4 regions of the Thermoclostridium stercorarium subsp. stercorarium DSM 8532 genome follow, and region 2 is predicted to be linked to each of the others. Evidence: predicted binding sites of a transcription regulator. Region 2 holds the regulator's gene; each other region holds the start of a gene.
What was found. Region 2 encodes Rex, which represses fermentation and respiration genes when NADH is low (regulators of the CRP and FNR family bind a similar motif). Its sites were predicted from a motif close to ATTGTTAANNNNTTAACAAT; they were not measured.
Positions count from the first base shown of each region.

Region 1: CST_RS04750 (phosphoenolpyruvate carboxykinase (GTP)) is a predicted target of Rex. The motif match lies at 1,765-1,784, and genes of this name have one in related genera.
Region 3: adhE (bifunctional acetaldehyde-CoA/alcohol dehydrogenase) is a predicted target of Rex. The motif match lies at 1,775-1,794, and genes of this name have one in related genera.
Region 4: gap (type I glyceraldehyde-3-phosphate dehydrogenase) is a predicted target of Rex. The motif match lies at 1,251-1,270, and genes of this name have one in related genera.

Region 1 is NC_020134.1:1,080,563-1,083,769, forward strand. Features, by position in the region: gene CST_RS04740 (coenzyme F420-0:L-glutamate ligase) at 1-662, opposite strand, end outside; gene CST_RS04745 (LysR family transcriptional regulator) at 803-1,687, shown strand; gene CST_RS04750 (phosphoenolpyruvate carboxykinase (GTP)) at 1,884-3,207, shown strand, end outside.
Region 2 is NC_020134.1:2,495,706-2,498,912, reverse strand. Features, by position in the region: gene hisF (imidazole glycerol phosphate synthase subunit HisF) at 1-766, shown strand, start outside; gene CST_RS10795 (redox-sensing transcriptional repressor Rex) at 966-1,625, shown strand; gene CST_RS10790 (ABC transporter permease) at 1,647-3,207, opposite strand, start outside.
Region 3 is NC_020134.1:2,061,756-2,064,962, forward strand. Features, by position in the region: gene adhE (bifunctional acetaldehyde-CoA/alcohol dehydrogenase) at 1-1,739, opposite strand, end outside; gene CST_RS08830 (LysR family transcriptional regulator) at 1,976-2,914, opposite strand.
Region 4 is NC_020134.1:2,256,092-2,259,298, reverse strand. Features, by position in the region: gene CST_RS09740 (sulfotransferase family protein) at 1-328, shown strand, start outside; gene CST_RS09735 (TrmH family RNA methyltransferase) at 363-1,160, shown strand; gene gap (type I glyceraldehyde-3-phosphate dehydrogenase) at 1,322-2,332, shown strand; gene CST_RS09725 (phosphoglycerate kinase) at 2,464-3,207, shown strand, end outside.

The DNA of each region.
Region 1 (3,207 bases), 1.4 Mb from region 2:
TCAAGGCCGAAAACCTTTTTTGCTCCGTTTTCCTTGAGGATTCTCTTTGTCCTGTTCCGGGTATGAATGTCACATGCGAGCACGTTTTCAGTATAACGGAGGATGGTTTTGGGATTGTTGGAAAAGATAATTTCACACGGTATTCCGGCTTCATTGACGATTGACTTGTAATATTCGATATAATCAACACCGGTAAAAGTGTGTTTGTGATAACCAAAACAGTTTCTGAACTGTTCTTCGGTAAGGACGTCGGTATAGGGGTTTATGCCCTTCTCATCGAGCAGGTCAATATCTATCAGATGGTTTCCGACCTCGTCGGAAGGGTAGTTAAGCATTAGAACGATTTTGTCGGCACCTCTGGCAATTCCCTTCAGACAGATTGCAAAACGGTTCCTGCTTAATATCGGAAATATTACTCCTATTGTGCCGCCTCCGAACTTGTTTCTGACATCCTCGGCAATGGCATTGATATCGGCGTAATTCCCCTGGGCGCGGGCGACAACCGATTCGGTTATTCCGATTATATCCCTGTCCTGAATTTTAAAACCTTCAGCCTGGGAGGCTTTCAGAACAGTTTCTATCACTATGTCCCTGATGTTGTCGCCTTCCTTGATGATTGGCGCCCTCAAGCCTCTTGCTATAACTCCCACAATCTTTTCCATAATTTATCTCCTCTTAATGAAATTTTGAATAGCACATAATTATTCCCTTTAAACGCGTTTTTTATTTTACGGTTGTATTATACAGTATAAAATGATATAAGTAAAATAAATACATTAAATAATAGATATAAGGTGAAATTATGACATCCAAACTTGACGCTTACCGCGTATTTAATGAGGTGGCAAAACAGAAAAGCTTTTCAAGGGCCGCAAAGGCTTTGTATATGACTCAGCCCGCAGTAAGCCAGACAATAATGAATCTGGAGGAGGAACTGGGGACAAGGCTTTTTACAAGAACTTCAAAAGGCGTAGTGCTGACAAATGACGGACAGCTTCTTTACGAGTACATAAGCTCCGCGTTGAACCTGATTGAAATGGGCGAAAGAAAAATTTCGGAATCCAAAAATCTGATGGTCGGAGAAATGAAACTGGGAGTGGGGGACACTATTTCAAAATATTATCTGCTGCCTTATCTTGAGAAATTCCACAGTGATTTTCCAAATGTCAAGTTAAAGATTATAAACCGTACCACACTGGAACTGTGCGCAATGCTCAAGTCAGGGGAAATAGATATAGCGGTGTGCAATCTCCCTGTAAAGGATCCGGCAATTGAGGTGCTTAAATGCATTGATATTCACGATGTATTCGTATGCGGGGAAAAATACAGGTACCTGGCCATAAAACCCAGAAGCATTGAAGAGATTCTGCAGTTTCCGGTTATATTCCTTGAAAGCAAATCTAATTCAAGACAGTACGTGGAGAAATATTTTCTTGCAAAGGGAATAAAAATTCAGCCTGAAATTGAACTTGGGTCCCATGATCTTCTCCTGGAGTTTGCGAAATTTAATTTCGGAATTTCCTGCGTTATTGAAGAGTTTGCACAGGAATACCTAAGCAACAGGTCGGTATATAAAATAAGGCTGCTTGAAGAAATACCGGCACGGGCCATCGGGTTTTGCTTTTTAAAGAGCGTGTCGCTGTCCGCCGCTGCGCGTAAATTTGTCAGTATAACGCTGGAAAGATAGAAATATAATTTATGCAGGATTTAGAATATGAAACTTCATTTATTTTATTGAATAAAAGATACCTTTGTGTTAAGATAAAAGTGAAAAAATTAACAAAAAAATATTCAGTCGCTTATTTTTGTTTTGACTTGAGGCTTTTTGTTAATATATACTTTAAGCAAGTATTGACAATAAATTAGTGGGAGGAGATTATGGCATGAATTATAACCTGAATTTAAAACACAAAAAATTGCAGGCATGGATTGAAGAAGTTGCCAAGATGTGCCAGCCGGATGACATCTATATATGCGACGGCTCTGAGGAAGAGAATCAGCGCTTGTTGAATGAGCTGGTAGAATCCGGTCTTGGAATCAAGCTAAATCAGGAAAAACTCCCCGGATGCTATCTTTTCCGCAGTGATCCGTCCGACGTGGCCCGCGTTGAGGATCGTACTTTTATCGCGTCCAAGAAACAGGAAGATGCAGGTCCTACAAACAACTGGATTGACCCCGTTGAACTGAAGAAGACAATGACCGAGTTATACACAGGGTGCATGAAGGGCAGAACAATGTATGTCATACCCTTTTCAATGGGGCCGATAGGTTCGCCGATTTCCAAGATTGGCGTTGAAATAACGGACAGCGCATATGTTGTTGTAAACATGAGAATTATGACAAGAATGGGCAAGGAAGTTCTTGAAGCCCTCGGCGAAGACGGAGAGTTCATACCATGTCTGCATTCTGTAGGCAAGCCGCTTAAGGAAGGCGAAAAAGACACATCATGGCCGTGTGCCCCGATGGAGAAAAAGTATATAAGCCATTTCCCTGAAGAAAGAGCCATATGGTCATATGGTTCGGGTTACGGCGGAAATGCTCTGTTGGGTAAGAAATGCCTGTCCCTGCGTATCGCTTCGGTTATGGCAAGGGATGAAGGCTGGATGGCCGAGCACATGTTAATCCTGAAGATCACAAATCCTGAAGGCAAATCCATTTATATTACAGGTGCTTTCCCAAGCGCTTGCGGAAAAACAAATCTTGCTATGCTTGTTCCCACAATTCCCGGATGGAAGGTTGAAACAATCGGCGACGATATTGCATGGATGAAATTCGGAAAGGACGGACGCCTCTACGCTATTAATCCTGAAGCCGGTTTCTTTGGCGTTGCTCCGGGTACGTCAATGCAGTCCAACCCGAATGCGATGAAAACCATCAGTAAAAATACCATTTTTACCAACGTTGCATTAACCGATGACGGAGACGTATGGTGGGAAGGAATTGGCAAGGAAACCCCCAATCATTTAATTGACTGGAGAGGTCAGGACTGGACACCCGATTCAAATACACCTGCCGCACATCCTAATGCACGCTTTACAGCCCCGGCAAGACAATGCCCGTCTATCGCGCCTGAATGGGAGGATCCAAACGGAGTGCCCATTTCGGCAATACTTGTCGGCGGACGTCGTCCTACTACGGTACCTCTTGTTCATGAAAGTTTTGACTGGAACCATGGTGTATTCCTTGGTTCTATAATGGGATCGGAAA
Region 2 (3,207 bases):
GTCGGTAAAAAGGGTTATTCCCTGTCTGGACGTTCATAACGGACGCGTTGTTAAGGGCGTGAATTTTGTGAATCTGATTGATGCCGGGGACCCGGTGGAATGCGCAGTGGCATATTCGAAGGCAGGAGCGGATGAGATTGTTTTTCTTGACATTACGGCAACCACTGAAAACAGAGGCATCGTTACAGATATGATTTCACGCATAGCGGAAAAAGTACGTATACCGTTGATTGTAGGGGGCGGTATTCGCTCTGTAGACGATTTCAGACGCGTTCTTTTGGCAGGAGCCGATAAAATTGCGATAAATTCTGCGGCAATGAAAAATCCTGAGTTGATTTCCGAAGTGGCGATGAATTTCGGCAGCAAGTGCGTAATAGCGGCAATTGATGCGAAAAGGCGGAATGACTCATCAGGCTGGGATGTTTATATTAACGGCGGCAGGGTTAATACCGGACTTGATGCCGTTGAGTGGGCGAAAAAACTTGAATTGCTGGGAGCAGGCGAAATACTTCTTACCAGCATGGACAGGGACGGTACAAAAAGTGGCTATGACATAGAATTGATACGCCAGGTTGCAGAAGCGGTGAATATTCCTGTAATTGCCTCAGGAGGGGCAGGAAAACTTGAACACTTCCGTGACGCATTGACCATAGGAAAGGCCGATGCGGTACTGGCGGCGTCGCTGTTTCATTTCGGGGAAATAAAAATAATGGATTTAAAACTGTATTTAAGAAGCATGGGGCTTGAAGTAAAGATACCTGAATAAAAAACCGGCACTCAGGGTACGCTCTGAGAATGGGGAATTTCTGCCTAATAACAAAGCTTGACAAAAAAATCACAAAGGTGCTATAATAAATCCAGACATTTACAATTTATTATATAATTATTTCCAGCCGGCCGGTTTAAGAACCGAGTGCAGCTAAATGTCTCAATGCAGTTATATGAAATACAGGAGGAGTTTAAATATGGGAAAGAAAATCTCCATGGCCGTTATAAGGAGGCTTCCCAGGTATTACCGATATCTGGCCGACTTATTAAGAGTGGATATAAAAAGAATATCGTCAAAAGAGCTCAGTGAAAGGATGGGAATCACGGCTTCGCAGATACGTCAGGATTTAAACTGTTTCGGAGGCTTTGGGCAACAGGGTTACGGATATAACGTCGAAACCCTTTATAAAGAAATAGGTAAAATACTTGGCGTGGAAAGACGGTTTACAACTATAATAATCGGCGCGGGTAACATGGGTAATGCTCTGGCAAATTATGAAAATTTTAAAAAACGGGGTTTTGATCTTATAGGGATCTTTGACATTAGCCCCAACCGGGTTGGGCAGTATATAAACGGGATTGAAATTATGCATATGGACAGGCTTGAAGAGTTTATGAAAACTCACGTGGTTGATATAGCAATACTCACCGTTCCAAGCCACGCAACCGCAGAAGTTGCGGAGAAAGTCGCAGAACTCGGCGTTAAGGGTATATGGAATTTCTCGCCTCAGGATCTTAAACTTTCTCACAATGTGGTGATTGAAAACGTGCACCTGAGTGATGGTCTGGCGGTTTTGGGCTATCGGATAAAGGAAATGGAGGAACAGGAGCAGAAAAAAAAGGATAAACAAAATTAGAGTACCGCGAGGTACTCTTTTTTATTGCCCAAGATTGGCCCAAATCACGCTTCCCTTCGTTTTAAGGTATCGGTACATCCAAAGGCACAGTGCGCTGAATATGATTAAGCAAATAAGCATGAAAATTTCCGCCGGCATTATCCGGGCGAGCAGGAAAGCGTACAGTAATATGGGAAGAATTATGAAAGCCACGGCAGCGAGCGACGCTACACCGGTACTCATGCTTTGTTTTATAACAACTGTTTCATTTATCCAGTCAAATTTCGGGAAGTGAAGGTTTATAACCACTCCAAACATTGCGCAGAATACCGTAATGACTGCAGGAAGCGTAAGTATCAGGAAAATTTGTACCGGTGTCATTTTAGCCGCAAATATGCAGATCAGCGATGCGAAATACACGGCCGGCAGGCAGATTACGATATGCAGCTTTGCCTTCGCAATCAGTACATCGGCCCCGTCTACCGGTAATGACTGCATAATCCAAAGACTTTTACCTTCAAGGGATACGGAAGGTGCGGATATAATGTTCGTTGATGATAAAAGACAAATAATTGCAATAAGCAGTGGATTAATGAATGTTTCGGACCCGGAAAAATTTTCGGTTATTAAATCCGGCAAATTGGGATAAATAATCAGTATTACGGCAAAGGCAAGGATTAATACAACTCCGAAAGAAGCATTCAGGATATATGTCGGACTGGATGAAAAACGCCTTAGCTCCTTCTGCAGTAATGCGGACTTTGGACTGCTTACCTTAAGCCGATGTCTTTTGTATTTTATTCTGGCAAGTCCCTTTCTGGCTGTGGCAATTCTGATAAAATTATGCGCCAGTAAGGCATAAATTGCGGCGAAAGGAACGAAGGCCCATAGAATGAATATTATCAGGTTATATATATTCTTATTTTCCAATGCCGCTCCGAAAAGGTATACCGGCAACACAAAATTTTTGATTTTAATTCCGATGGAGCCTGCATTCCGGATCAAAGCTTCGAGATATTTATTAATCTGTGCCATGAAATAGATGTATAAAGCAAGGCAGATCAGTGACAAAAGTGTAACGATAAAGGATTTGTAACGTACTCTTTCACTTATAAACGCGAGCAGCCAGCCTGAAATGCAGGACAACGTCAGCGGTATAAGTGGAAGGAATAAAAATTCAATTAAGAAGAAAACTACACCGGTCGTCGTTACTTTATATTTTATGCAGTAAACGGCGCCTGCAGGGACCAGCACAAACAGTTCAATGACATAGTTCAGAAAAAGAAGTGCAAGAATTCTGCTAAAAAGAATATACCCCGGTGGTATTGGCATGCTCATCAGAAGCTCATTGTCCTGAGCTTCAAACAACTGTCCTTTGGTTAAAAACACGCTTCCGATAAAACATAAACTTATCGCCGTAGTTGCAGCAATACCAAAATACAGCCATGTAAAGCCTGAACTTACCATCGGCTGGCAAATGCCGGAGAAAAAAGCGCTGAACATAAAAACGAAGCTTGCAATGACATACAGGGAAAAAAAGGCAACTATTATTTTTAGACCGAAATTACGCTTCTTACTTGATACCGGTTTGTGGAAAAAGGAA
Region 3 (3,207 bases), 430 kb from region 2:
TCCATAAAACGCATAGCCATGTCCATGAAATCAACTTCGGGATGCTCATACATTACCCACATGATTTTCGCGGCGTCCATCGCAGATCCGCCACCGAAGGCAATAATGGTATCGGGCTGGAAGGCTCTCATCTGCTCAGCTCCCGCTTTTGCGCAGGAAAGCGTCGGATCGGGTAAAACATCAAAAAACGTTGTATGTTCAATGCCCAGTTCGTCAAGTCTGTCGGTAATGGGCTTTGTGTAACCATTGTGATAGAGGAAGCTGCCGGTAACTATAAAAGCGCGTTTCTTACCCATGACGTATTTCAACTCATTAAGGGCTACCGGCAAACATCCCTTTTTGATGTATATTTTTTCGGGAGCGCGGAACCACAGCATATTTTCCCTTCTTTCAACAACCGTTTTGATATTAAGCAGGTGTTTTACCCCAACATTTTCGGAAACCGAATTTCCGCCCCAGGAACCACAGCCAAGAGTTAACGACGGCGCAAGCTTAAAGTTGTAAATGTCGCCGATAGCTCCCTGAGAAGACGGAGTATTCACAAGTATACGGCAGGTCTTCAAACGCGAAGCGAATTCGTCAATTTTAGCCTGTTCGGTGGTTACATCCAAATAAATTGCTGCGGTATGACCGTAACCTCCGTTGGCAACCAAACGTTCGGCTTTCTCAAAAGCGTCATGAATATCCTCAGCTTTATACATCGCAAGGACAGGTGACAGCTTTTCATGGGCAAATTCTTCCGACGGGTCTGTGCTGTCAACTTCTCCGATGAGGATTTTTGTGCCTACAGGCACTTTCACACCGGCAAGTTCGGCAATTTTGTATGCCGGCTGACCAACAATCTGGGCATTTAACGCGCCGTTGACAAAAATCGTCTTGCGTACCTTTTCAATTTCATCTTCTTTAAGGAAATAGCATCCACGGGCCGCAAATTCAGCTTTTACAGCGTCATAAACATTCTTGTGAACAATTACCGATTGTTCTGATGCGCAAATCATACCATTATCAAACGTTTTGGAATGAATAATGGAGTTCACGGCAAGGACAACGTCGGCGCTTTCATCAATAACGGCCGGAGTATTGCCAGGCCCGACACCGATAGCCGGTTTCCCGGAGGAATAAGCCGCCTTCACCATACCGGGACCACCTGTGGCAAGGATAATGTCTGCTTCTTTCATAAGCAGATTGGTCAACTCAATGTTCGGCACATCAATCCAGTCAATAATCCCTTCCGGAGCCCCCGCGGCAACGGCAGCATCCAATACGATTTTTGCCGCAGCGATGGTGCATTTTTTAGCTCTCGGATGTGGGCTGATAATAACGGCATTGCGTGTTTTCAGCGCGATCAGGGTTTTAAAAATTGCCGTGGAAGTAGGGTTAGTGGTAGGAATAACAGCGGCAATCACACCGACAGGCTCGGCAATTTTTTTGATACCGTATGCCTTATCTTCTTCCAAAACCCCGCAGGTTCTTACGTTCTTATACGTATTGTAAACATATTCGGCGGCATAGTGGTTTTTTATAACTTTATCTTCCACAACGCCCATACCGGTTTCTTCCACCGCCATTTTCGCCAGCGGAATTCTTGCCTGGTTTGCGGCAGTGGCAGCAGCCTTAAAAATTTCATCCACCTGTTCCTGGGAATAGGTTGAAAATTTCCTTTGCGCTTCCCTTACCCGGGCAATGACTTTCTTTAACGCGTCCACACTGTCTACAATCTTTCTTTCTTTGTTTTCCATATTCCTACCTCCAGTCTAATTTCCAATTTTTAAACAATGTTATTTTTTTAACAAATTTATATCTGTTATAATTTTAACAAACTTATTTTTGACTGGGTATTGCCTTTTTTTCAATTCAATATTGCATTTTTTTAAACCTCGTTACTTTTACGGAATATATGGAAACCTTAGATACTTTGCGGAATAAAAAAACCGCCTTTCCGCGGTCAAAATTTACTTCTCAGGATTTTTACTTTTCAGGCTTCACTTCTGTTAAACACTCTCCGTTTTGCCTTCACCAGTTCTTCGATAAACATCTTGTCCAAATCAGAGAGTTTATAATCTTTCCGGTGTATCAGCACGTCCTTGAATTTCCGCTTATTATCGGCACATGTACGTTCCACAAGTCCGTAACGATCAAGCAAATCCTGCGGGGTCGGGGAAACCCACATATAGGTGTTAGGGTTTTTTGACAGCAGTTCAAACTGACTACACCGTTCGAACACAAAAATCCGGCAGCCCTCATGCTCCGGAAATTCCTCCCTTTTAACAGCCGACAGGGGAAGAGACGGCACATACGGATCGCCATGGGCAATTTCACAATATGATTTCAAACTATCAAATGTTATTCTATCCAGTCTGGAAAGAGGACAATCTCTGCTCATAAGCAAAACATAGCTGAACTCCACAATAAGCTCGCTTGAAAGTTCCTTTTCATCCAGCAAAGCTTTATAATAGCTGTCATACTGCTCGTTATAACGGAGAATACCCAATTTACAATCTTCTTTCAGTATGCTGTTTATCACCCGGTATGCATTTGTTTCTTTATAAAAAATTTCAGTTTCCGATTTGGGATCTATTCTTTTTGAAAACTCTGCAAAAGCATCGGCAATATAACTGGCCCGGGGAACCGAAATGGAAAACTGCCTTTTTGCCGTTATTCCTTCTTTAAATATTGTTTCAATATCGTCAATTTGTTTCAGAATTTTCTTTGCATAACTGATAAAAAGTTCCCCCTCGGGCGTTAAAAACATTCCCCTGGCACTGCGCTCAAACAGTGTCACCCCAAGAGTATTTTCAAGCTCTTTAATCGCGCGGCTCAGTGCCGGTGCGCCGACAAGCAGCTCTTCCGCCGCTTTATTGATGGATCTTGCTTCAGCCACCGCCAATGCATATTTCATATGTAGAAGCTTCATATACAAAAGCCCTCTCTTTTTTCTGTTTGATACATAATTTTAAAACAGGTTCAGTAAAAACTCAATTCCTGCTTATACAAAAAGTACCAGGAATATTTCACCGGATGATTTTAGAGCTTTGTTTCGGGAGTATCCGTTTTATTATAAATTTCATGTTTGTGACCATGGGCCGGTCCATCAGGATACTTATAAAGTATGTCAATTCAGAATCGGATTACATCCTCCCGGCATATATCCATATATACCCGCTGCATTGATGTATCTGTTATAAAAACGGCCCCGGCGCGCTGAAC
Region 4 (3,207 bases), 240 kb from region 2:
CGAGGAGGCCGATGAAGTTCAGATGGACATTTATGTAAATATGTATAAAAAATTCTTCGAGGAAAGGCATCTGATACCTGAGGGAAATCTTGTGGAAGTACGTTATGAAGACGTGGTAAAGGATCCTTTGGGCAGCATTGAGATGATATATGAAAAGCTGGGGCTCGAAGGGTTTGAAAAGGCCAGACCGCGGATTGAGAAATATATTGAATCCCAGAAAGGTTACAGGCCGAACAAATACACATTGGATCCGAAGATAATGCAGAAGGTTGCCCAGCGTTATGATTTTGCTTTCAAGGAATTTGGGTATCCCAAAACATTGTCGTAAGGCTTGCATTAAAAAACAGGTGGAAAGGTTTGGTATGCAGTTTATTACAAGCAGACAGAACAAAGCGGTTAAGGAAGTTATATTGCTTAAGGATAAGAAATACCGCAGGAAACTGCGCAAGTTCGTGACAGAAGGATACAGATTTCTTCATGAAGCGGTCAACTCCGGAGCGGTAATTGAGCATGTTTTTTTCTCGTCGGACACTGCCATGGAGGACAGAAATGAGCTCGTGGAAAGGCTGGGCCCGGAAGTACGGCTTTACGAGATACCCCATGAGCTGTTCATGCAAATGGCTGAGACAGATACTCCTCAAGGAGTTCTTGCGGTTGTACGAATGCCCGAAACAGAATTAAAGACAATTTTTAAGGAAGGTTTCAGGGGTTTGGTTCTGGATTCAATTCAGGATCCGGGCAATGCAGGGACAATGATAAGAACCGCCCATGCGCTGGGGTTCGATGCCGTTGTGGCGACAGAAGGAACGGTTGATCTTTATAACGGAAAGGTTTTGCGTTCCACGATGGGCTCAATTTTTTATATTCCGGTACTGGAAAATGTAAAGCCTGAGGATATTTTCGCCTTATCCAGGGAAAAATCAATACGGGTTATATCTTCAAGGCTTGAAAACGCCAGACCGTGTCAGGGCGTGGATTTGACGGGCAATTTTTTTATAGTGGTGGGTAACGAGGGGAATGGTATTTCGGAAATATTTCATGAGAAATCGGACGAATTTGTAAAAATCCCGATGCCTGGGGGGGCGGAATCCCTGAATGCTGCAGTCGCGGCTTCGATACTGATGTACGAAAGCAACAGACAGCAGGCAGCAGGGTTGTAAAAATTGCTGAAGAAGATTATCGGCATATTGTCAAATTTTTACCTGAATATACTTGAAAAATGGGAAAAAGTAATATAGAATAATTTATTGATTGTTATTTTGTTAACGATGGCCCGTAATGGTCAAAAATATATATATTTATATATTCAGGAGGAGATAATATGGCAATTAAAATTGGTATTAACGGTTTTGGTAGAATCGGACGCCTGGTTTTCAGAGCAGCTATGCAAAGACCTGATATTGAAGTTGTAGGAATAAACGATCCTTTTATTGATCTTGAGTACATGAAGTACATGCTGAGATATGATACCGTACATGGGCATTTCGACGGGGAAATCAGCGACAAGGACGGAAAACTGGTTGTAAACGGTAAGGAGATTACCGTATTCGCGGCAATGAATCCCGAAGAAATTGACTGGAAGAGCTGTGGCGCAGAATATATCGTTGAATCCACCGGTGTGTTCACGACAATGGACAAAGCAGCAGGGCATTTCAAGGGTGGCGCTAAGAAAGTTGTTATTACCGCTCCTTCAAAGGATGCTCCTATGTTTGTTATGGGTGTAAACCATGATAAATACACAAAGGATATGAATATAGTTTCCAATGCTTCATGTACAACAAACTGCCTTGCACCTATTGCAAAGGTTCTGAATGACAAGTTTGGTATTGTGGAAGGGTTAATGACAACCGTACATGCTATAACCGCTACTCAGAAGACAGTTGACGGTCCTTCAAAGAGAGACTGGAGAGGCGGAAGAGCTGCAAGCTTTAATATCATTCCTTCTTCAACAGGTGCTGCTAAGGCAGTTGGCAAGGTTATTCCCGAACTGAACGGAAAACTCACCGGTATGGCATTCCGTGTACCTGTTGCGGACGTTTCAGTTGTTGACTTAACCTGCCGCCTTGAGAAGCCTGCTACCTACGAAGAAATCTGCCAGGCTATGAAGGAAGCTTCTGAAAACGAATTGAAAGGTATTCTCGGATACACCGAAGACGAAGTTGTATCATCCGATTTCATTGGTGATTCCAGAACTTCAATCTTCGACGCTAAGGCAGGAATTTCACTGAATGAACACTTTGTAAAGGTTGTTGCATGGTACGACAACGAATGGGGTTATTCGAACAAGGTGGTCGACCTCATTACCCACATGGCGAAGGTTGACGCTGAATAATAAAGAAGGCTTGTTTTTGCATCAGGCATCCTTCTCAGGATGCCTGTTTAAATTAAGGAACAGCGGATAAATATAATTATTCAGCCGAGATAGCAAGTGGTGTAATACTTTGATAAAGGAGAGGGAGAACAATGGGCATGTACAATAAAATGAGCATAGAGGATATTGACGTTAAAGGGAAAAGGGTTATTGTAAGAGTGGATTTCAACGTGCCGCTGGACAGTGAAGGTCGTATTACCGATGACAAGCGTATTGTCGCCGCGCTGCCGACCATTAAGTATCTGATTGACCATGGTGCAAAAACAATACTGGTATCTCACCTCGGTCGTCCTAAGGAAGGCTTTGAACCCAAATACAGTATGAAACCGGTAGCAGTAAGGCTCAGCGAACTTCTGGGGCAGGAAGTTATCCTTGCAAAGGATGTCGTCGGCGAGGACGCGAAAACCAAGGCTAAGGAACTGAAGGAAGGCCAGGTTTTGTTGCTTGAAAATGTGCGTTTCCATAAGGAAGAAACCAAGAATGATCCGGCTTTTGCAAAGGAACTGGCTTCAATGGCGGATATATTTGTAAACGACGCTTTCGGTACTGCTCACCGTGCACATGCTTCCACCGCCGGACTGGCCGACTATCTGCCCGCAGTATCAGGTTTCCTGATTAAAAAAGAAGTGGATATCATGGGCAAGGCACTGACCAATCCTGAAAGGCCGTTTGTTGCAATTCTGGGCGGTGCCAAGGTTTCAGACAAAATTACCGTTATTGAAAATCTGCTTGACAAGGTTGATACGCTGATTATCGGCGGAGGAATGGCATATACCTTCCTTAAGGCTAAGGGATACAGCATAGGAAATTCCATTTGTGAGGACGACAAGCTGGAT